Regions from separate parts of the Thermotoga sp. 2812B genome, predicted to be linked through region 3. Evidence: predicted binding sites of a transcription regulator. Region 3 holds the regulator's gene; each other region holds the start of a gene.

What was found. Region 3 encodes HrcA, which represses chaperone genes, less so after heat shock. Its sites were predicted from a motif close to ATTAGCACTCNNANNNTNNGAGTGCTAAT; they were not measured.
Region 1: the regulator HrcA is predicted to act here: its motif matches at 4,085-4,113, upstream of groES (co-chaperone GroES).
Region 2: the regulator HrcA is predicted to act here: its motif matches at 2,515-2,543, upstream of dnaK (molecular chaperone DnaK).

Annotation. Positions count from the first base shown of each region.
Region 1 is NZ_CP003408.1:418,332-425,334, reverse strand. It holds gene T2812B_RS02210 (ABC transporter ATP-binding protein) at 1-433, opposite strand, end outside; gene T2812B_RS02205 (ABC transporter ATP-binding protein) at 437-1,441, opposite strand; gene T2812B_RS02200 (ABC transporter permease) at 1,454-2,395, opposite strand; gene T2812B_RS02195 (ABC transporter permease) at 2,409-3,446, opposite strand; RNA gene ssrA (transfer-messenger RNA) at 3,583-3,939, shown strand; gene groES (co-chaperone GroES) at 4,137-4,412, shown strand; gene groL (chaperonin GroEL) at 4,427-6,043, shown strand; gene T2812B_RS02175 (AAA family ATPase) at 6,231-7,003, opposite strand, start outside.
Region 2 is NZ_CP003408.1:573,612-580,614, forward strand. It holds gene T2812B_RS02905 (phosphate propanoyltransferase) at 1-84, shown strand, start outside; gene T2812B_RS02910 (Hsp20/alpha crystallin family protein) at 114-557, opposite strand; gene dnaK (molecular chaperone DnaK) at 573-2,363, opposite strand; gene T2812B_RS02920 (efflux RND transporter permease subunit) at 2,597-5,599, shown strand; gene argR (arginine repressor) at 5,589-6,047, opposite strand; gene T2812B_RS02930 (KaiC domain-containing protein) at 6,219-6,947, shown strand; gene T2812B_RS02935 (transcriptional regulator) at 6,944-7,003, shown strand, end outside.
Region 3 is NZ_CP003408.1:65,710-72,712, reverse strand. It holds gene era (GTPase Era) at 1-309, shown strand, start outside; gene yqeH (ribosome biogenesis GTPase YqeH) at 321-1,412, shown strand; gene dnaJ (molecular chaperone DnaJ) at 1,409-2,518, opposite strand; gene T2812B_RS00390 (nucleotide exchange factor GrpE) at 2,525-3,043, opposite strand; gene hrcA (heat-inducible transcriptional repressor HrcA) at 3,048-4,064, opposite strand; tRNA gene T2812B_RS00380 (tRNA-Leu) at 4,193-4,279, shown strand; gene T2812B_RS00375 (L-threonylcarbamoyladenylate synthase) at 4,333-5,340, shown strand; gene T2812B_RS00370 (cell wall metabolism sensor histidine kinase WalK) at 5,348-6,817, shown strand; gene T2812B_RS00365 (HDOD domain-containing protein) at 6,786-7,003, shown strand, end outside.

The DNA of each region.
Region 1 (7,003 bases), 350 kb from region 3:
CCGGTAGATCATCGAGAAGAATGGACATGAACTTCTTTGGAGAACCCTTTGCCTCCTCAAAGAAAATACGGGCGTACTCTCTGTCGACACCTTCCAGTTTTTCCACATCTGACTCCTTCATGTTGACGAACCTGCTCAGATAGGTGCGCTTTATGTATTTTTTTGCCTTGGAACGCGGCATGAAGTAGTAGGTCGTGTCTTCGTTGTCCACGATGATGCGTCCCGATGTTGGCTCGTACAGTCTGAGCAGGGTCATTCCAATCGTGGTTTTTCCACAACCCGACTCTCCAACGAGGCCGAAGGTTTCTCCCTCGTTTATGCTGAAGCTGACACCATCGACGGCCTTCACCCATCCAACAATTCTCTTAAAAACACCAGCCCTTATGGGAAAATGTTTCACCAGATTTTCAACTCTAAGGATTTCCCTGCTCACGTTTCACACCTCGCTTTTTGCATGTCTCATTTCATCGAGTTTTTGCCAGAAGAAACACCTCACCTTGTGATTGCCATCCAGGTCTTCCAGTTCAGGTTCTTCAACGTCGCATTTTCCTTTTTCGAAGAATTCACATCTGGGATGGAATTTACATCCCGGAGGGAAGTTGAGCGGGTCGGGTACGTTTCCCGGAATGCTCTTCAGTCTCTCCTGTTCTACGTCTATTCTGGGAATGGATTCGAGAAGAGCATAGGTGTAGGGGTGCTTGGGTTCGGTGAAGATGGTTTTCACGTCTCCGTACTCGACCACCTTTCCCGCGTACATGACAGCAACTTTATCGGACATTTCCGCAACGACGCCCATATCGTGGGTGATCAGAATGATTGCCATTCCGTATTCTTTCTGGAGTTCCTTCATGAGCTCCAGGATCTGAGCCTGTATGGTCACGTCGAGAGCGGTGGTGGGTTCGTCCGCTATGAGAAGACTCGGTCTGCAGGAGAGTGCCATGGCTATCATAGCCCTCTGTCTCATCCCACCGGAGAGCTGGTGGGGGTACTCATCCACTCTCTTTTCAGGTTCGGGAATTCCCACTTTTCTGAGAAGATCTATAGCCATTTTTCTCGCTTCTTTTTCAGAGACGTTCTGGTGAAGAATTATTGCCTCCATTATCTGATCCCCTATCGTGAAAACAGGGTTCAAAGCCACCATGGGTTCTTGAAATATCATGGCGATCTCTTTTCCTCTGATCTTCCTCATTTCGCTCTCTGAAAGTTCGAGAAGATTCCTTCCTTTGAAGATGATCTTTCCATCAACTATCTTTCCGTTCTGATCCAGGAGTCTCATTATTGAGAGCGATGTCACACTTTTTCCACTTCCGGATTCCCCAACGATGCCCAGGGTTTCTCCCTCTCTGACCTCAAAAGAAACACCATCGACCGCCTTCACCACACCGTCTTCTGTATAGAAATAGGTTTTCAGATTTTCCACCCTAAGCAGAGGCTCTGTCAATTCGATCCCTCCTTAGAATTTTAGCCTTGGATCGAAAGCGTCTCTGAGCGCATCGCCCAGCAGATTCCATCCCAGAACGAAGAGAACCATAGCGGTACCGGGATAAACGAGGGCGTACCAGTGCTTTCCTATCTCCATCATCCAGTCTCTCGAGTAACTGAGGATGGATCCCCAGTCGGCGTATCCCTGGGGGGCACCGAGTCCCAAGAAACTGAGCACAGCGGCCGTTATCACGAGAGATCCCATGTTCATGGAAGCCCATATCAGGACGGGGAAAATGGTATTCGGAAGAACGTGTTTCAGTATGATGAGAAAATCGGGCACACCTATTGCTTTCGCTGCCAGAACGAATTGTTCTTCCCTCACCTGAAGAATGTTTCCTCTGATGAGCCTTGCCGCTCCCATCCATCCAAACACGATCATCGCTATCATAACCTTGTCGAGACCTGTCCCGAGAACGGTTGTCAGCACAACAGCCGCTATGAGGAAAGGAATAGAGAGAAAGATATCGGTGATCCTCATGAGAACCTCATCTATCCATCCTCCAAAGTAACCTGAGATTGAACCTATGAACACTCCTATCAGGAGTCTTGCGAGTGTGACTATGAGACCTATCTTGAAAGCCGTTCTTGTGCCCCAGACGATTCCGTATAGAATATCACGGCCACCAATGACACCGAATGGATGATAATCAACACAGCGTATAGGTTCTCTGTTGGGATTCTTCGCCAGGGCATCCTCTTTCGTGGTAGGGGGTTGTGGGCTCTGATTCCAGCTCACCACGGGCATCAAGTAAGGATCGGGTAGCTTGGCTCTGGTGAGCGGGTGAATGGGAGGAGCTATAACAGGCGCGAGAATGGCTATCACCACAAAGAAGAGCACCAGAGAGAACCCTATGATGGCGGATGGATCTCTAAAAAATCTCTTCATTATTCTTTTGAATTCCTGGTTCACGTCGTTTCACCTCTCATCCAAGTCTTATTCTGGGGTCTATAAGGGCGTACAGAATATCTATTATGAGATTTCCAACAACAAGAATTGTTGAGAAAAACAACGCAGAAGCCATCACCGAAGCGTAATCGAGCTGCAGAGCTGCCTGCGCGGTGAAACTTCCCACACCCGTTCTGTTGAAGACCGTTTCCACGATCACGGTACCGGAGAAGAGACCGATGACCATACCACCGGCAACCGTGGTAACAGGAATCAAGGCGTTTCTTCTGGCGTGTTTGTTTATAACCACATCTTCGGGAAGACCCTTTGCCCTGGCGGTTCTCACGTATTCTTTGTTCAGGACTTCCAGCATGCTCGACCTGGTGATTCTCAGAAGATACGCCCACCAGAGCCACGAAAGAGTTATGATGGGACCTATGAGGTGCTTTAGCCCATCCCAGAAGATGTCCAGTCTGCCGTTCAAAAGTGCGTCTATTGTAACGAGCTTTGTGTAGCGATGAAACTCCGGAGATTTGATCACTTCTTCAGCCCACATACTCAGATTCCCAGGAGGAAGCCAGTTCAGTATGCTGTAGAAGATCATCAGAACGAGCAATCCAAAGACGAAATCAGGAAAAGACCAGCCAACCACGGCGAAGATTCTTATGAAATGATCGAGGAATTTTCCTCTGTGAACCGCAGCCTTCACACCGAGCCATATTCCAACAAATACAACAGGGAAGATGGCGTAAAGCGCAAGTTCAACGGTGTATGGGAGTCTTCTCAAAAGAGCATCTTTCACCGGTTCTTTCCCAACAAGGGACCACCCGAGATCACCTCTCAGAGTGTTTGAGAGCCATTTGACGTATCTCACAACGAAAAAGTCGTTCAAGCCGTACTTCTCCTTTAGAGCGTCCATCTGCTCGGGCGTTAACTTGTCCAGCATATTCGGGTTGACGTACGCTGCGAGCAATTTATCCGGCCCGAGGGACTGGATCATCGAGAAGACGATGAAAGTTACTCCTAAGAGAATCAGGGGCAAGAGCAGAAGTCTTCGTATGATGTATGCGGTCACCTGGTACACCTCCTGGTCGTAAATTGGGTATGTATCTTCATATGATTATACAACATACCCTGAACCTTCCGACATTTGGAAGAGTCTGAACAGTGGTATAATAAAGGTGGTATAATAAAGATGGATTGATAAACCAGGGGGCGAACGGGTTCGACGGGGATGGAGTCCCCTGGGAAGCGAGCCGAGGTCCCCACCTCCTCGTAAAAAAGGTGGGACAAAGAATAAGTGCCAACGAACCTGTTGCTGTTGCCGCTTAATAGATAAGCGGCCGTCCTCTCCGAAGTTGGCTGGGCTTCGGAAGAGGGCGTGAGAGATCCAGCCTACCGATTCGGGCTTCGCCTTCCGGCCTGAATCGGGAAATTTCAGGAAGGCTGTGGGAGAGGACACCCTGCCCGTGGGGGGTCCCCCCTGAAATCGAAAACACGGGCTGCGCTCGGAGAAGCCCAGGGGCCTCCATCTTCGGACGGGGGTTCGAATCCCCCCGCCTCCACCAGAAAAAGGGCGCTTCAAGCGCCTTTTTACTTTTCTTCAACCTCTTTGACTCATTGTTTACCCATTATTAACGATAATGTTGAGTTTGTGTTCGTTTTTCTTAATCAATATCCCTTGAAGAGGCTCGTAAAAAGTAGTATATTTATATTAGCAGTCGAACGATGAGAGTGCTAAAAATCTACGAAGGAGGGATGGATGATGAAAGTGATACCTCTCGGTGAAAGGCTTCTCATCAAGCCCATCAAAGAGGAAAAGAAGACTGAGGGAGGAATCGTTCTTCCAGATTCCGCAAAGGAGAAACCGATGAAGGCAGAGGTCGTAGCCGTGGGAAAGATCGATGACGAGGAAAAATTTGACATCAAAGTTGGAGACAAGGTTATTTACTCCAAATATGCGGGTACAGAAATAAAGATTGATGATGAGGATTACATCATCATCGATGTGAATGACATACTCGCGAAAATCGAAGAGTGAAGGAGGTGTGAGATATGCCGAAGATTCTGAAGTTCAATGAAGAAGCGAGAAGGGCACTCGAAAGAGGTGTGGACAAGGTTGCTAACGCGGTAAAGGTGACTCTCGGACCGAAGGGAAGGAACGTTGTTATCGAAAAATCGTGGGGTTCTCCAACAATAACCAACGACGGTGTTTCCATAGCCAAGGAGATTGAGCTCGAGGACAAATTCGAAAACCTCGGGGCTCAGCTCGTGAAAGAAGTTGCTTCCAAAACAAACGACGTTGCCGGTGATGGTACAACAACTGCTACGGTTCTCGCACAGGCTATGATCAAAGAAGGTCTCAAGAACGTTGCAGCGGGCGCCAATCCAATTCTCCTCAAGAGGGGTATAGACAAAGCCGTTGAGAAAGCCGTTGAAGAGATCAAGAAGGTCTCCAAGAAACTTTCCGGTAGGGAGGACATTGCCCACGTTGCCGCTATATCTGCGAACAGCGCCGAAATAGGAGAGCTCATCGCAGAAGCTATGGACAAGGTAGGAGAAGACGGGGTCATCACTGTGGAAGATTCCAAAACACTCGAAACCTACGTTGAATTCACCGAAGGTATGCAGTTTGACAGAGGTTACATCTCACCATACTTCGTCACGGATGCCGAGAAGATGGAGGTCGTTCTGAAGGAACCCTTCATACTCATCACTGACAGGAAACTCAGCGCTGTGAAACCTCTCATTCCGATCCTTGAAAAGGTCGCTCAGACCGGAAGACCACTTCTCGTTATAGCGGAAGACGTTGAAGGAGAAGTTCTGACAACACTTGTTCTCAACAAACTCAAGGGTACTCTCCAGTCCTGTGCCGTGAAGGCTCCTGGATTCGGTGAAAGAAGAAAAGCCATGCTTCAGGACATAGCAATTCTCACCGGAGGTCAGGTGGCAAGTGAAGAGCTCGGAATCAATCTCGAAGATCTCACCCTTGAAGATCTCGGAAGAGCCGATCTTGTGAGGGTCAAGAAAGATGAAACCATCATAATTGGAGGAAAAGGTGATCCAGAGGCTATCAAGAAGAGAATCGCTCAAATCAAAGCCCAGATAGAGGAAACCACATCTGAGTACGAAAAAGAAACTCTCCAGGAAAGGATGGCAAAACTCGCAGGAGGAGTAGCCGTCATAAAGGTTGGAGCGGCCACCGAAACAGAGCTCAAGGAAAAGAAACACAGAATTGAAGACGCACTGAGCGCTACAAGAGCAGCCGTTGAAGAAGGTATCGTTCCCGGTGGAGGAGTAACACTCCTGAGAGCAAGAAAGGCCGTTGAAAAGGTCATAGAAGAGCTCGAAGGCGACGAGAAAATAGGAGCTCAGATCGTTTACAAGGCACTCTCAGCCCCCATTAAGCAGATTGCTGAAAACGCAGGATACGACGGAGCGGTGATCATAGAGAAGATACTCTCGAATGACGATCCAGCCTATGGATTCGACGCACTCAGGGGAGAATACTGCAACATGTTTGAAAGAGGAATCATTGACCCAGCAAAGGTTACAAGGAGCGCCCTGCAGAACGCCGCGTCCATCGCTGGAATGCTCCTGACAACGGAAGTGCTCATCGTTGAAAAACCCGAGGAGAAAAAAGAAACACCGAGTATTCCTGAAGAATTCTAAATGATAACAAGGGGGCCAAAGGCCCCCTTTACTTTTTTACTTTCTGTGGTATGATGAAAATATCAATAGTTCCTTTCAGGTATGGAAATCTGTTGCGGAATAGATCCAAGAACTCGTTTGAGTTGATTCAATACTTCCTCAGAGGTCTTAAAAAAAGAAGGGGCGTTTGCCCCTTCTTTTGGTTTCATCAAACGCTGAACTTTTCTTCGAAAATTTTCGTTGTTTCCTCGTCTATATTGCATATGCGGATTTCTTCCAGAGCGGTATCCGGATGTTGATCGATGAAATCTTTTATTGCCTTTGAAAAGATTCCCACCGCTCTTTCTTTCGGAAATCCGAAGATTCCTGTGCTGATGGCAGGCATTGAGATGCTTTTCAATTTCAGTTCGTGAGCTCGAAGGAGTGCGTTGTAAACTGCTTTGTAGAGGAGTTCGTCCTCTCCATGACTGCCTCCTCTCCAAACGGGTCCCACAGCGTGAATCACGTATTTTGCCTTCAGCTTTCCAGCGCCGGTTACCACCGCTTCGCCTGTCGGAATTCTTCCACGCTCCTGAACGATCCTGTCGCTTTCCTCCTGAATAACGCTTCCACCTGCTCTCACGATCGCTCCCGCTACTCCTCCTCCGTGTTTCAGATATTCGTTCGCCGCGTTCACTATGGCGTCCACTTCTTCTCTTGTGATGTCTCCCTTTACGATTCTGATCTTTTTCCCTTTGTATTCCAGTTCTTTCCTCACTTCGGCCATACTTTCACCCCCGTACTTTTCGGGCCAGAGACGTTTGAGCCTTTCAAAGAGTTCTTCCTCAAAACCTACTCTCTTTGGCTGGAAGATGACCTCATTTTTCAACTTTTCTGGAAGATAGTTCGTTTTCACGAAACCACCGAAATCATGGGGATAAAGATACCCTTCCCCGTATCCACGCTTTTTCATTTCTTCGGTGACGGGATTTCTCAAAAAAA
Region 2 (7,003 bases), 510 kb from region 3:
GCACTGGAATTCCATGTGGACACGGATGAAGCAAACGCAGCGATGCTCAACACCGGGGACTTCGTTTACATTGTGGAGTTCTAAAAAAATAAAAAGGGGAGCGTTCGCTCCCCTTACTCCTGAACTTCCACCTCGATCACTTTCTTCTTCCTTTCTTCTTTCTTTGGTACCCTTATCGTGAGAACACCGTTCTTGTACTCTGCTTTGATCTTTTCCACGTCAACGTAGTCTGGGAGTCTGATTGCTCTTTCGAATTTTCCAGCGCTTCTTTCAACGTAGTAGTAGTTCTTGCCTTTCTGTTCTCTTTCGAGTTTCTTTTCACCAGAGATCTTCAAGATGTTCTCTTCGACCGTTATTTTAACGTCTTTTCTGTCTATGCCTGGGATTTCTACTTCTATCACTACTTCATCGTCTGTTTCGTACACATCCATTTCCGGTGCAAAGAACTCCTTAGCGGGTCTGACCTCCGTCCTGAAGAAGTCATCGAAGAGCCTGTCGATCTCCCTCTGGAGTTCCCTGAACGGCCTGAAGATGTCTTCTCTTCTTCCAAGAAGCATAGTGTCACCCCCCTTTTACTGATTTGATGTTTCTCCACCAGTTGCAGATTTGTATAGGTATTCTCCTATCTTCATGCTTTCCTTCTGGAGATCATCGAAGAGCATCTTCACTTTTGGTATGTCGTTTCTGTTTATCGCGTCTCTGAGTTCTCTGATCATGTCTTCAAGTCTGGACTTGAGATCCGCTGGTATCTTATCTCCGTGTTCTTTCAGAGTCTTTTCTACGCTGTATGCGAGATCGTCTGCTCTGTTCTTGAGTTCGATTTCTTCTTTGAGACGTTTGTCCTGTTCTTCGTATCTTTTCGCATCTTCTATCATTCTCTTTATTTCGTCTTCGGAGAGCTTGTGTCTTCCTGTGACTACCATTGACTGTTCTTTTCCAGAACCGAGATCTTTTGCGGAAACGTGGACTATTCCGTCGCTGTCTATGTCGAACGTGACCTCTATCTGAGGAACACCCCTCGGTGCCGGTGGAATTCCAACGAGTTTGAAGCTTCCAAGGAAGATGTTTTCCCTTGCAATCGGCCTTTCACCCTGATAGACTCTGATTTCTACTTCGGTCTGACCGTCTTCAACCGTTGTGAAGATCTTGCTCTTTCTCACAGGTATCTTGGTGTTCCTCGGGATTATCGGTTCGAAGAGTCCGCCTTTGACTTCTATTCCGAGTGTTAATGGTGTTACATCGACGAGAACGATATCTCTTCCCTTCGCTCCTTCGGTGCCTGCGAGTATCGCCGCCTGAATCGCTGCTCCGATAGCAACTGCTTCGTCCGGGTTGACGCTCTTGTTGGGTTCTTTTCCAAAGAACTCCTTTATGAACCTCTGCACCATCGGAACTCTGGTCATACCACCGACGAGTATGATTTCGTCGATATCCTGTGGTGAGAGCTTTGCATCGTTCAGTGCCTGTTCGATTGGGCCTCTTGTCATTTCAACGAGATCTCTTGTGAGCGATTCGAAGAGACTTCTGGTGATTCTCATTTCAAGGTGCAGAGGCTGTCCGCTCGGAGAGACAGCGATGAACGGCAAACTCACATCGGTTTCCATCTTCGTTGAAAGCTCTATCTTGGCTTTTTCGGCAGCGTCTCTCAATCTCTGAAGCGCCTGTCTGTCTTCTCTGAGATCTATTCCGTGCTGTTTCTTGAATTCCTCTGCCATCCAGTCGATGAGCCTCTGATCGAAGTCGTCTCCACCGAGGTGGTTGTTACCGGCTGTCGCGATAACTTCGATCACACCTTCTCCTATCTCGAGTATGGAGACATCGAACGTTCCACCACCGAGGTCGTAAACCAGCACTTTCTCTTCTTTCCCAGCTTTATCGAGTCCGTACGCGAGGGCCGCTGCGGTTGGTTCGTTGATGATCCTCAAGACTTCAAGACCTGCTATGATTCCAGCCTCTTTCGTTGCCTGTCTTTGGGCATCGTTGAAGTAAGCGGGACAGGTGATGACGGCTTTCTTTATTTCACCACCGAGGTACGCTTCCGCGTCGTTCTTCAGCTTCTTGAGGATGAACGCGCTGATCTCCTGAGGAGTGTATTCTTTATCGTCTATTCTCACTTTGTAATCAGTTCCCATTTTTCTCTTTATGGACTTTATCGTTCGTTCAGGATTGAGTATCATCTGTCTCTTGGCGGGTTCTCCTACGAGTATCTCTCCACTCTTTGTGAACGCAACCACGGATGGTGTGACCCTGCTTCCTTCAGCGTTCGGTATCACTTCAACTGTACCGTCCGGTTTCATCCAGGCTATAACAGAATTGGTCGTTCCAAGGTCTATTCCCACAACGAATTCTTTCTTTTCTGCCATTGTGTCACCTCCTTAGAACCTTTTCTCATCCATGAGAAATTATAGTGAGGTACAGAGCGAGATGTCAAGGGGTCGTATGAAAATTTGCAAAAACATACATTCATCTCATAATGAGGGAAATCGAATGCATAATTTATTAGAAACAATATCGTATAGCAAATGAAACTTTTGAATGATAATAACAATTCGGATCGAAAGTGAGCTATAATTTGTTCTGTCAGGGAGGGATCGAAGTGAAGATCGCGGAAATTTCTTCAAAAAGACCCATAGCTATCTTCATGCTGTTGATGGCCGTTGTCTTCCTTGGTTTCATCTCGTTTCAGCATCTCAAGCTGGATCTTCTTCCTCAGATAGAGTACCCTTACGCTGTCGTTATAACCACGTACATGGGAGCGGGCACGGAAGAAGTCGAAGAACTCGTAACCAAACCTCTTGAAGGGTACATTTCCTCAACTCCGGGTGTCAGAAGGTTCACCTCCATGTCGATGGATTCCGTTTCTTTCATCCTCGTCGAGTTCGACTGGAATGTGAAAACCTCCGAAGCCGTTGGAAGACTCTCAAGGTACGTAGATCTTGCCACTCGCGACCTGCCAGAGGGTGCGAATCCTGTGGTCGTAGAGTTCGATCCTTCCTTACTTCCCGTGTATGCTTTCTCAACAGAAGAGAACTGCGAAGATGTCGTGTCGAAAATCAAAAGACTGCCGGAAGTCGCCAGTGTAGAAGTGATGGGAAAACCAGAAAAAATCGTTGAGATTGTGCTTGATCAGGAAAAAATAAAACGGTTCGATGTTGATCCTTCGTTGATAGAGACCATCCTTTCAGGGAATCTCGTTTACCCGTTCGGCTATGTGAGCGATTCTGAAGGAAACATCTACCCCGTTTCCGTCGATGGCCGATTCGAAAATATAGAAGATCTCAAAAACACCATCGTTGGTTTCAGGGGAGTGAAGTACCAGTCTCTTCTGCAGGGTAAGGTACCGAACATACTCGTTCCCGTGAGATTGAGAAACATAGCCGAGGTTAATATAACGAACGAAAGTGTTCAGGGAGAAGTCAGGGTCAACGGAAAGAAGGCTTCTCTCATCGCTATCTACAAGAGAAGCGGTGCAAACACTGTCAAAACTGTCCGTGAAATAAAGAGGATACTGAGAGATTCCAAAATAAATTACATAGAGGCCATGAACCAGGCTTATTACACTGAAAGAGCGATCGACAATCTTCTCAAGAATCTTCTCTACGGCTTTATCGCAGCTTTCGTGGTGGTTTTGATCTTTTTGAAGGATTTCACGTCAACCATCGTCACTTCGTTTTCCATTCCGCTGTCCCTCACGATCACCTTTGTTCTTCTTTATGCTTTCGGCTTGAACCTCGACACACTCACGCTGGGCGGTCTCATAATGGCACTGGGAATGCTGGTGGACAATTCCATAGTCGTGTTTGAGAACATATACCGCCATCGCTCCCTCGGTGATCCAATACCGGACTCCGCGAGAAAAGGCGCAGGAGAGGTATGGCTGGCGATTCTTGCTTCCACACTCACAACCGTTTCTGTTTTTCTTCCCATAGTGTTCTTCACAGGTTTTGTAGTGAGACTGTTCAAGTATTTCGCCATTGCGTTCGTCTTCGCGCTTTCTTCCTCGCTGTTCGTATCTACAGTCGTCGTTCCAGCGGGTACAAGGTGGATAAAACCAAGAAGAGGAAAACTCACCGAAGCGCTGCAAAAGCATTATCGGAAGGCATTGGAATGGTGTTTGAAAAGGAAGAAACTGGTCCTGGTGATTTCTTTCTCTCTGGTTGCAATCTCCGTGATTTACCTTCTTTCGAAACCTCTGGGTTTTCTCCCATCTTTCCAGACGAATCTCATGGTGATAGATGTGAAACTTCCCTCTCAGTCGTCCTATGAGAAAACCGCCGAAGCTGTGAAGCAAATAGAAGATTACCTGAACGAACACAGAGACGAGTACAAAATCTCTTCCTTCTACGCGGAAGTTGGAATAACGAACGTTTACTCGCAGATAATGGGAAGGGGACAGAACGAAGCAAGAATAATGGTGAACCTCGGAGGAAGCAGGAGGGAATTCGCGAAAAACAGAGAGAAACTGAAGAATGCCATCTCCCAGCTGAACATTCCAGAAGCGAAAATAGAAGTTCTTGAGCAATCACAGCAAATATACGAAATTCTGGGCTATCCTGTGACGATCGAAGTGAGAGGAGATGACCTTTCCCTGATACAGGAAAAAGCGAAAGAAATCTTCGAGCGTTTAAGGGAACTAAAGGAAGTCAAAAAGATTCAGATAAGAAATTCCTTTGAAAAGGAAGTCCTTCATGTGAGAATAGACAGAAACAAAGCCCTCATGAACGGAGTGGTGGCAGGGCAGGTCTTTCTGGATCTCCAGACTTACCTTCTCGGGAAGAAAATCGGAACACTGAGAACGGAAGAAGGAACACTTCCCATCGTTTTGAAAAAGGCAAAATCTCTATCCCCCGAAGAATTACCGAAAATTTCGCTTACTGGTCTCAAAGGAGATGTCCCTCTTGGTGCTGTTTCGAGAATATCGAGAAGAACACTTCCTTCTATAGTGGAACACTCCGATGGAGAACGTGTTGTTTACGTGGATCTGGTGAGTATAGAAGGTTCGATCGGTGAAGTTGCAAAGAAAGTAGAAAAGCTCTTAAATGAAATTGATCTTTCTGGTGTAAAAGTGGAAATCACCGGACAGAAAAGTTTCATGGACGAAGCGTTTTCGGAGCTTCAGTATGTTGTTTACATAGCGATCGCGCTCGTATACATGATTCTCGCTGCGCAGTTCGAGTCTTTTGTACTACCTTTTGTCATATTCTTCACCATACCCTTCGCTGTCGTTGGGGTTGCCTTCGCGGTTTTCGTGAACGGATACTCACTGAATGTACCCGTTCTTGTTGGACTCCTCACCCTTTCGGGAACGGTTGTGAACAACGCCATCGTGATGCTGACAAGAATAGAACAGATAAGACAAGAAAAAGGCCTCTTAGAGGCCACACTTGAAGGTGCTCAGAACAGGCTGAGACCCATCCTGATGACCACCTTCACCACGATCGTTGCGCTTCTACCAACTGCACTGAGTCACGCAGAAGGATCGGAAATAGAGTCTCCGATATCCTGGGTGGTGATCTTTGGAATGCTTATATCCATGCTGTTCACTTTGTTTGTGATCCCTGTGATCTACACTGCGATCAGAAGAAAAGTCAGAGTATAGATGAGAGCTTCTCAACTATCTTCTCACAGCTTTCTGGATCGCGCACAGCAACAAATATGGTATCGTCTCCTGCAAGGGTACCTACTATCTCGTCTATGTCGAGTCTGTCTATAACCCGAGCGATACCGCTTGCGGTACCTGGTATCGTCTTTATGACGATGAGATTCCCTGCCCTGTCTATACTCTCAACGAAGGATTTGAAGTTTCTTTTCAGCTCTTTCCACGGATCGATCACAGGGGTCTCATCGAGAAGTTTGTACACGTAGTTTCCACTCTCGTCCATGATCTTCACGGCACCTATCTCTTTCAGATCTCGAGCAACGGTTGGTTGAACAGCTTTTATTCCATATTTTTTCAGTTCTTCAACAATCTGGAATTGATTACTTATTTTTTTCTCATGTATAATCTTCCTTATCAGTTCCTGTCTTCTCTTCTTTGAAATTTTCAATTGCAAACACCTCCGAAGAACATTTTTGAAAGCATACAACTATATATATAGCATAAATATGAAAAATATGAACGGAAAATTCAATTTTTATGATGTTGTTATCAAAAAAGTAACTTATTGGTTTATCAAACGAAAAAAATCATTGCTAAGATAATTGTAGGGGGTGGGAAGATGATCAAAAGGGTCAAGACGGGTATCCCGGGGATGGACGAAATCCTTCACGGTGGAATTCCTGAGAGAAACATCGTGCTCATCTCTGGAGGACCCGGTACCGGAAAGACAATCTTCTCCCAGCAGTTCATATGGAACGGTCTTCAGATGGGGGAACCCGGAATCTATGTTGCACTCGAGGAACATCCTGTTCAGGTGAAGAAAAACATGGAAGTTTTCGGCTGGAACGTTGATCCTTTTGAGAAGGAAGGAAAGTTTGCCATAGTGGACGCGTTCACAGGTGGAATCGGTGAATATGCCGAGAAAGAAAAATACGTCGTAAGAGACATAGACGATGTCAGAGAACTCGCCGAAGTGCTGAAGAGAGCGGTGAGAGAAACACAGGCAAAAAGAGTTGTGATCGATTCTGTAACCACTCTCTATATCACGAAACCCGCAATGGCGAGAAGTATTATCTTCCAGCTCAAGAGAATACTCTCAGGCCTTGGATGTACATCGCTCTTTGTGAGCCAGGTGTCAGTCACTGAGAAGGGATTCGGAGGTCCTGGTGTCGAACACGGAGTGGACGGTATCATCAGGCTGGACCTTGACGAAATCGATGGAGAACTCAAAAGAAGCTTGATCGTCTGGAAGATGAGAGGAACATCCCACTCGATGAGGAGGCATCCGTTCGAAATAACCGATAAAGGAATCGTCATATATCCTTCGGAGGGGGGTGAAGGAAGATGAAACTCAACTTCAATCCCGTGACCAAAGAGGAGATTCACCAGCTCGAGACCGCTTTG
Region 3 (7,003 bases):
ATCTTTCATCTCACAAGGCAGGAGGTACCTCATTCCACGGCCGTGGTGATCGAGGAAATAAAAGATAGACCAAATGGTGTCCTCTACATACGGGCAAACATATACGTGGAACGTGATTCTCAGAAGGGAATTCTCATAGGAAAGAACGGCAGCATGATAAAGAAAATTGGAACGCTCGCCCGTGAAGAATTGGAGTTTCTCGTGGGAAGAAAAGTGTATCTCGATCTGAACGTTAAAGTGAAAGAAAAGTGGAGAGAAAAGGACTTCATCATACTTCAAGAAATAGGCTTGAAAGACGACATAAAATGAGGTGAGACTCGATGAGATGTCCCGGATGCGGAGCAGCCATTCAGTTCGATGACCCGAAAAAACCGGGGTACATCCCGCGCGAAGTCTTTGAAAAAAGGCTCGAAGAAGGAAAGGAGATACTCTGTCAGAGATGCTTTCGAATGAAACATTACGGCAAACTGGAACCAGTTGAATTCGACTGGGATTTTAAAAACCAGTTGAAATCGTACCTTGGAGGATTCGATGTAGTGGTCTGGGTAATAGATATTTTCGATTTCGAAGGGACCTACAGAGAAGATATAGCAGAAATTCTGAAGGGGAAGAGGGTTATCTACGTCATAAACAAGATCGATCTCCTGCCCAGAGCGGTTACAGTGAAGGAGATCAAAGAATGGGTGAAGAAAAGAATAAAGACGAAGAACACAGATGATATAAGGATCGTCAGTGCTGAAAAGAATTTCGGCCTGACATCGCTTGTAAAGTATCTTTCACGGTTGACCGACAAAGCACTGGTGGTGGGAGTAACGAACGTAGGAAAATCTTCTCTACTAAACAAGATCTGCACTCATGAAAACACCATAAGTCCCTTTCCAGGGACAACTCTAGGTATTCTCAAAAGAAAGGTAAAAGAAGCGAATCTGTATCTCTACGATACCCCAGGTATCATGACAAGCGATAGGATTCTCGATCTTTTGGATCCTGAGTGTCAAAAGAGAGTTCTGCCAAGAGAAGAACTTTCCAGGAAAACCTTCAAGCCGGATAATGGAAGAACCATCTTCATGGGGGGACTGTGCCGATTCGATATTCATTTTGAAACAGAAAAGAATCCGATCTTTCTGCTTTTCTCCTCTAAAGAAGTAACCTTCCATGAAACGAGGAGGGAAAGAGCAGATGAGCTCATGAGAAACAGACTGGGAGATCTGCTAATTCCTCCATGCTCTAAAACAAAATTTGAAAATTTTAAGTGGAAGAGAGAAACCTTTACGTTGAAAGAAGGAGAAGAACTGGCGGTGGCGGGACTGGGATGGATGAGTGTCCGAAGAGGGCCTTTCACCGTCGAAGTCACGGTCCCGGATAGCGTGAAGCTCGTTGTTAGAGAAGCACTCGTCAATCCCAAACGCTAACCGATCGTGACTCCGCGTTTTTTCGCCAGTTCTTCGAGGACTTTTCTTTCCTCTCTGGAGAGACTCTTTGGTATCTCAACGTGCACGTTCACGATGAGATCTCCGCGCCTTCCATACCTGTTTGGAAGGCCTTTTCCCTTCAACCTGAAGACGGTTTCCGGCTGAGTTCCCGGAGGAATCTTCAACATCGTCGTACCGCCTTCTGGAAGAGGAACTTCAACGGTTGTTCCCAAGATAGCCTGAAGGTAGTCTATTGTGACATCATACACGAGATCTGAACCGGATTTCTTGAATCTGGGATCTGGTTTCACACGGACGATAATTATCAGATCACCGTAAGGTCCACCGTAATATCCCGCATTTCCACCGCCAGTGATTCTAAGATGAGTACCATCTTCCACATTTGGTGGGATTTTCACCGTTCTTCTGACCTTTCTGAGAACTCTGCCGCTTCCACCACACTCGTGGCAGTATTCCCGTGGAATCTTCCCTGTGCCGCCACACCTCTCACAGGTTCTCTCGCTGACGAAGTAACCAAAGAACGATCTTCGTTCTTCTCTGATCCTTCCCGTTCCACCACAACTTGGACAATCCATGTATCCAGCGTTGGGTTCTACGCCAGTTCCGCCACACCTCGGACAGGTTTCGTACCTTTCGTATTCCACGGGTATCTCCGCTCCGTTGATCAAATCGGAGAGAGTTACTTCTATTTCGTACCTTATATCTTCGCCTCTTCGGGCGTATTCTCTTCTTTCTTCCTGGTGTGGTCTTTCGCCAAAGAAAACGTCGAATATATCTCTGTTGAAGATGTTTTCAAAGTCTCTGAATATATCGTCGAAGAAGCCACCAGATTCTGTTTCCTGATACGTGGGTTGTTCTCCCACGTATCCGAAACGATCGTACATAGCCCTCTTCTGTGGGTCGCTGAGGACTTCGTAGGCCTCCTGAATTTCCTTAAAACGCTGTTCGGCTTCCTTCCTGTTTTCCGGATGACGATCCGGATGCCACTCTTTTACGAGTCTCTTGTAAGCCCTTTTTATTTCTTCCTGTGTGGCGTCTCTGGGAACACCGAGAATTTCGTAGTAATCCTTCTTTTCTTTTTTCATGATCCATCACTCCTTCTTATCAGAAGGTTCTTCAACCTTCCTTTCTTCTTTCTTTCGTGGTTTCACTGCAACCTTCACTTTTGCGGGTTTCAAGACTTTCCCGTGGAATTTGTAACCACTCTCTACTACCTCAAGGATAGTGTATTCTTCCACGTCTTCTGTTTCTACTCTTTCAACTGCTTCGTGTTCAAAAGGATCGAATTTCTCTCCCACGTGGATCTTTGTAAGCCCCTCTTTTTCCAAGACGTTCAGGAGTTTTTTGTATATCATTTTCACACCTTCGTAGAAGGCGTCTCCCTTTTCTCCCTGATTCAATGCCCTTTCGAAATCATCGAGAACGGGAATGAGTTTCGATATGAGGTATTCATTCGCGTTCTTTATCAATTCTCTTTTTTCACGGGCGACTTCCTCACGATAGTTTTCGTATTCAGCTTTCAGCCTTTTTGCGTACTCTTCCAGTTCTTTGTATTTTTCTTTCAGTTCTTCACATTCCTGTGTGAGTTCCTTCTTCTCCTTTTCACTCATCTTTTCACCTCCTGGAAGTTGAAGTGAAATACTCTGAAAGACGGTTCAGAATGTATTCAAACACCCTGTGATTTCTATCGTACTTCGTAACCTTCGACGTGAAGAGGTACACACTCCCGATAGGAGATTCTCCTTTAAAGTATTTCCCTGAAAAAACGGCGAATTTTTCCAGCTTTTTTCTGCCGATTTCCCTTCCTATCCTGACGGTTATGCCTTCTCCAACTAAGCTCTCGAGAAATTTCTGATCCTTCACTTCTTCGAGAAGGTTTCTGATGTCCTCCAGAGTGAGCGTTTCGTCCTTTAGAAGGTTCTCAAGACCTGCATCCAGATATCTCTCGACAGTCTCACCTATCAGAGATTCAATCAACCTGAGGAATCCACTTCCTTTCAGGCTTTCTATTTTACCCATCAACACTTCTCCTACTGTTCTGCCTCTGAGGAGGAAGTTGAGCTGTCTTTCGATTTCTTCCCAGTTCAGTCGTTCCTGAGTTTTGATAGGAGTAACTTTGGAAACACCGAATTCCGTCAATATGGAAAAAATGAGGTAGTCTTCCGAAACAGGAATGAGCATCACTCTGAGTATTTTCAAATCTCTTGTGTTTGGTCTTTCTATGAGGACGTAACCTTCCGTCAATCGAGCTAGAAGATTTCCCGCAAGGAAGAGAACCTTTTCCGGATCAGCGAGAGGCATCGATTTGAAAGTCTCCACTGCGAGATCCGCTTCTGATGTTTCTTTTGAGATTTTCAGCATTTCTTCGTAGTAAAATCTCAACCCCTTGTCAGTTGGAATCCTCCCAGCCGATGTGTGGGGCTGGTATATGTATCCAAGGTACTCCAATTTTTTCATATCATTTCTTATAGTGGCACTGCTGAACTCTATATTGCTCACTTCCAGAACTCTCTGTGAGCTCACAGGTTTTTTATTTTCTATGTACTCTCTCACGATGCAGTAAAGCACTTTTCTCTGACGATCGTTCAGTTTCTTCAAGGCTTCGTTGTTCTTCCTGTTGAGCCTTCTCATGATTTAGCACTCCCTTCTTTTGAGTGCTAATAATAGTTTAGCACACATTTTAAAAGAATTCAAGAAGGAAGAGGGATTCTCGGAACTTGACTTTAGAAAGAGAAAGCTGGTACTATATATAATGGAGGGCCGAGGTGGCGGAATGGCAGACGCGGCTGACTCAAAATCAGCTGGGGGATAACCCCGTGCGGGTTCAAGTCCCGCCCTCGGCACCACAGGGGCTCCGAAGAGCCCCTTTATTTTGTATCACATCAGGAGGGAAAAACCTGTGACCAGAGTGTTAAAGGTGGATCCCCTCTTTCCCGACGAGAAAGTTCTGAAAGAAGCGGCTGAACTTCTCCGGAACGGAGAAGTGATCATTTTCCCCACCGAAACCGTTTACGGAATAGGAGCGGATGCGTACAACGAAGAGGCCTGCAAGAAAATCTTCAAGCTGAAAGAAAGACCCGCTGACAATCCTCTCATTGTTCATATACATTCCTTCAAACAGCTGGAAGAAATCGCGGAGGGTTACGAACCTCATCTGGATTTTTTGAAAAAGTTCTGGCCGGGGCCGTTGACGGTTATTTTTCGAAAAAAATCCGAAAAGATACCTCCCGTGGTGACTGCTGATCTTCCAACGGTGGCTGTGAGGATGCCAGCACATCCGGTGGCCCTGAAGTTGATAGAACTCTTCGGTCATCCTATAGCCGCTCCAAGTGCAAATATTTCGGGAAGACCCAGCGCTACGAACGTGAAACACGTCATAGAAGACTTCATGGGCAAAGTTAAGCTGATAATCGATGCAGGGGATACTCCCTTCGGCCTGGAGTCCACCATTGTGGACCTCACAAAAGAAAAGCCTGTTCTTCTGAGGCCAGGGCCAGTGGAAGTTGAACGACTGAAAGAGCTCTTTCCGGAACTCGTTGTGCCCGATTTTGTACGAAAAGGGAATTTTAAGGGCAGGCCACTTGCGCCGGGAATGAAATATCGACACTACGCTCCCTTAAAGCCTCTGATACTCGTAGAAGATTTGACGAAGATGGAGGAAGTATTGAAAAAGTACCCGGATCATGTGGTCATCTGTGTTGAAGAGAGAAAGGAACTGTACGACGACAGAATCGTTGTAGGATCTTTGAAAAACCCTTACAGTATCGCCCAAAACATCTTTTCTGCTCTGCGCGAGGCTGAAAAAATGGGGAAAGAGTATATAATTGTTGAGGGATTTGAAGAAAGGGGAATTCTATTTGCGGTGATGAATCGATTGAGAAAAGCGGCAACAGAAATTGTGAGGTGACTTCTCTTTGGAGGAAATAAAAGAGCAGAACAACCGTCTGTTTTTACTCCTTTCAATAATGATAATGGAGTTTTCCAATGCGAAAACGGAAAGCGATATTCTTCAGGGGCTTTTGAACCTGGTAAGAAAAGTTGTTGATATCAAAGAGGTGGTTCTCGTCGATGAAAACAAGAGAAAAATCTGGGGAAGAGACATCGATATAAAAAGATTCGAAGAGTTCATTGACTGGTCCATCAGACAATCCAACCCCGTCTTTGTGGAGGATGAACTCGGTTATGTTGGAATAGTCCCTGTTGTGAAACAGGACAGGATGTTTGGAAGCTTAATTGTGCTACTGAATCACCAGCCATCAATGGAAGAAACAGAGATTTTCAAAGTTCTTTCGTTTCTTTCAGCGGTCGTTCTGGAAAACATAAAGTTGTACAGGGAGCTAGAAGAAACATACAACTACGTGAACGTCATCCTTAACGGTCTTCCAGAGGGGATCTTCGTTTATTCGAATGGGGAAATAAAATTTCAGAATGAGAAGTTCAAAGAGGAGAATTTTCCAGATGAAGTTTTGAGGAAGGCCATTTCTCTGTCAAAAGAGGCAATATCTTTGCGAACACAAAGAGTGGGTGAAGTGATATCTGGGGAAGAATTCTTTTCAATCACCTCGATACCTCTCATCCTTGGTAGCGAAGTCCAGGCGCTGACGATCGTTGAAAATGTGACAGAATCAAAAGAACTCGAAAGACTGAAGCGAATAGACAGGATGAAGACGGAGTTCATAGCGAACATCTCGCACGAGCTCAGAACGCCTTTAACGGCCATAAAAGCTTATGCGGAAACAATTTACAACAGTCTGGGAGAACTGGATCTCAGCACCCTCAAGGAGTTCCTCGAGGTGATAATAGATCAAAGCAACCACCTCGAAAATCTCCTGAATGAGTTACTGGACTTTTCCAGGCTTGAAAGGAAATCCCTTCAAATAAACAGAGAAAAAGTTGATCTCTGTGATCTCGTAGAAAGTGCGGTGAACGCGATCAAAGAATTTGCTTCATCTCACAACGTGAATGTTCTCTTTGAGAGTAATGTTCCCTGTCCTGTGGAAGCTTACATCGATCCAACAAGAATCAGACAGGTACTTTTGAATCTTCTCAACAACGGGGTGAAGTACTCAAAGAAAGATGCTCCTGATAAGTACGTGAAGGTGATCTTGGATGAGAAAGATGGCGGTGTTCTCATAATTGTAGAGGACAACGGTATAGGAATACCGGATCACGCAAAGGATAGGATATTCGAACAGTTTTACAGGGTGGATTCTTCGTTGACCTACGAAGTGCCTGGAACGGGACTCGGCCTTGCCATAACAAAAGAGATCGTGGAGCTTCACGGCGGCAGGATATGGGTGGAAAGTGAGGTGGGTAAGGGATCCAGATTCTTTGTGTGGATCCCAAAAGACCGTGCCGGCGAAGATAATAGACAAGATAATTGAAGAAATAGACAAGTTACCTTCACCAAATGTTGTTGTTCAAAGGATAATCGCCGTTTGTTCAAAGCCGGATGCGTCTTCTACTGAAGTGGCGAACACTCTCATGATGGACGCAAGCTTGAGTGCCAGGGTGTTGAAACTGGCCAACTCAGCCTATTATGGCGTTCCAAGAAAGATAACCACGTTGAG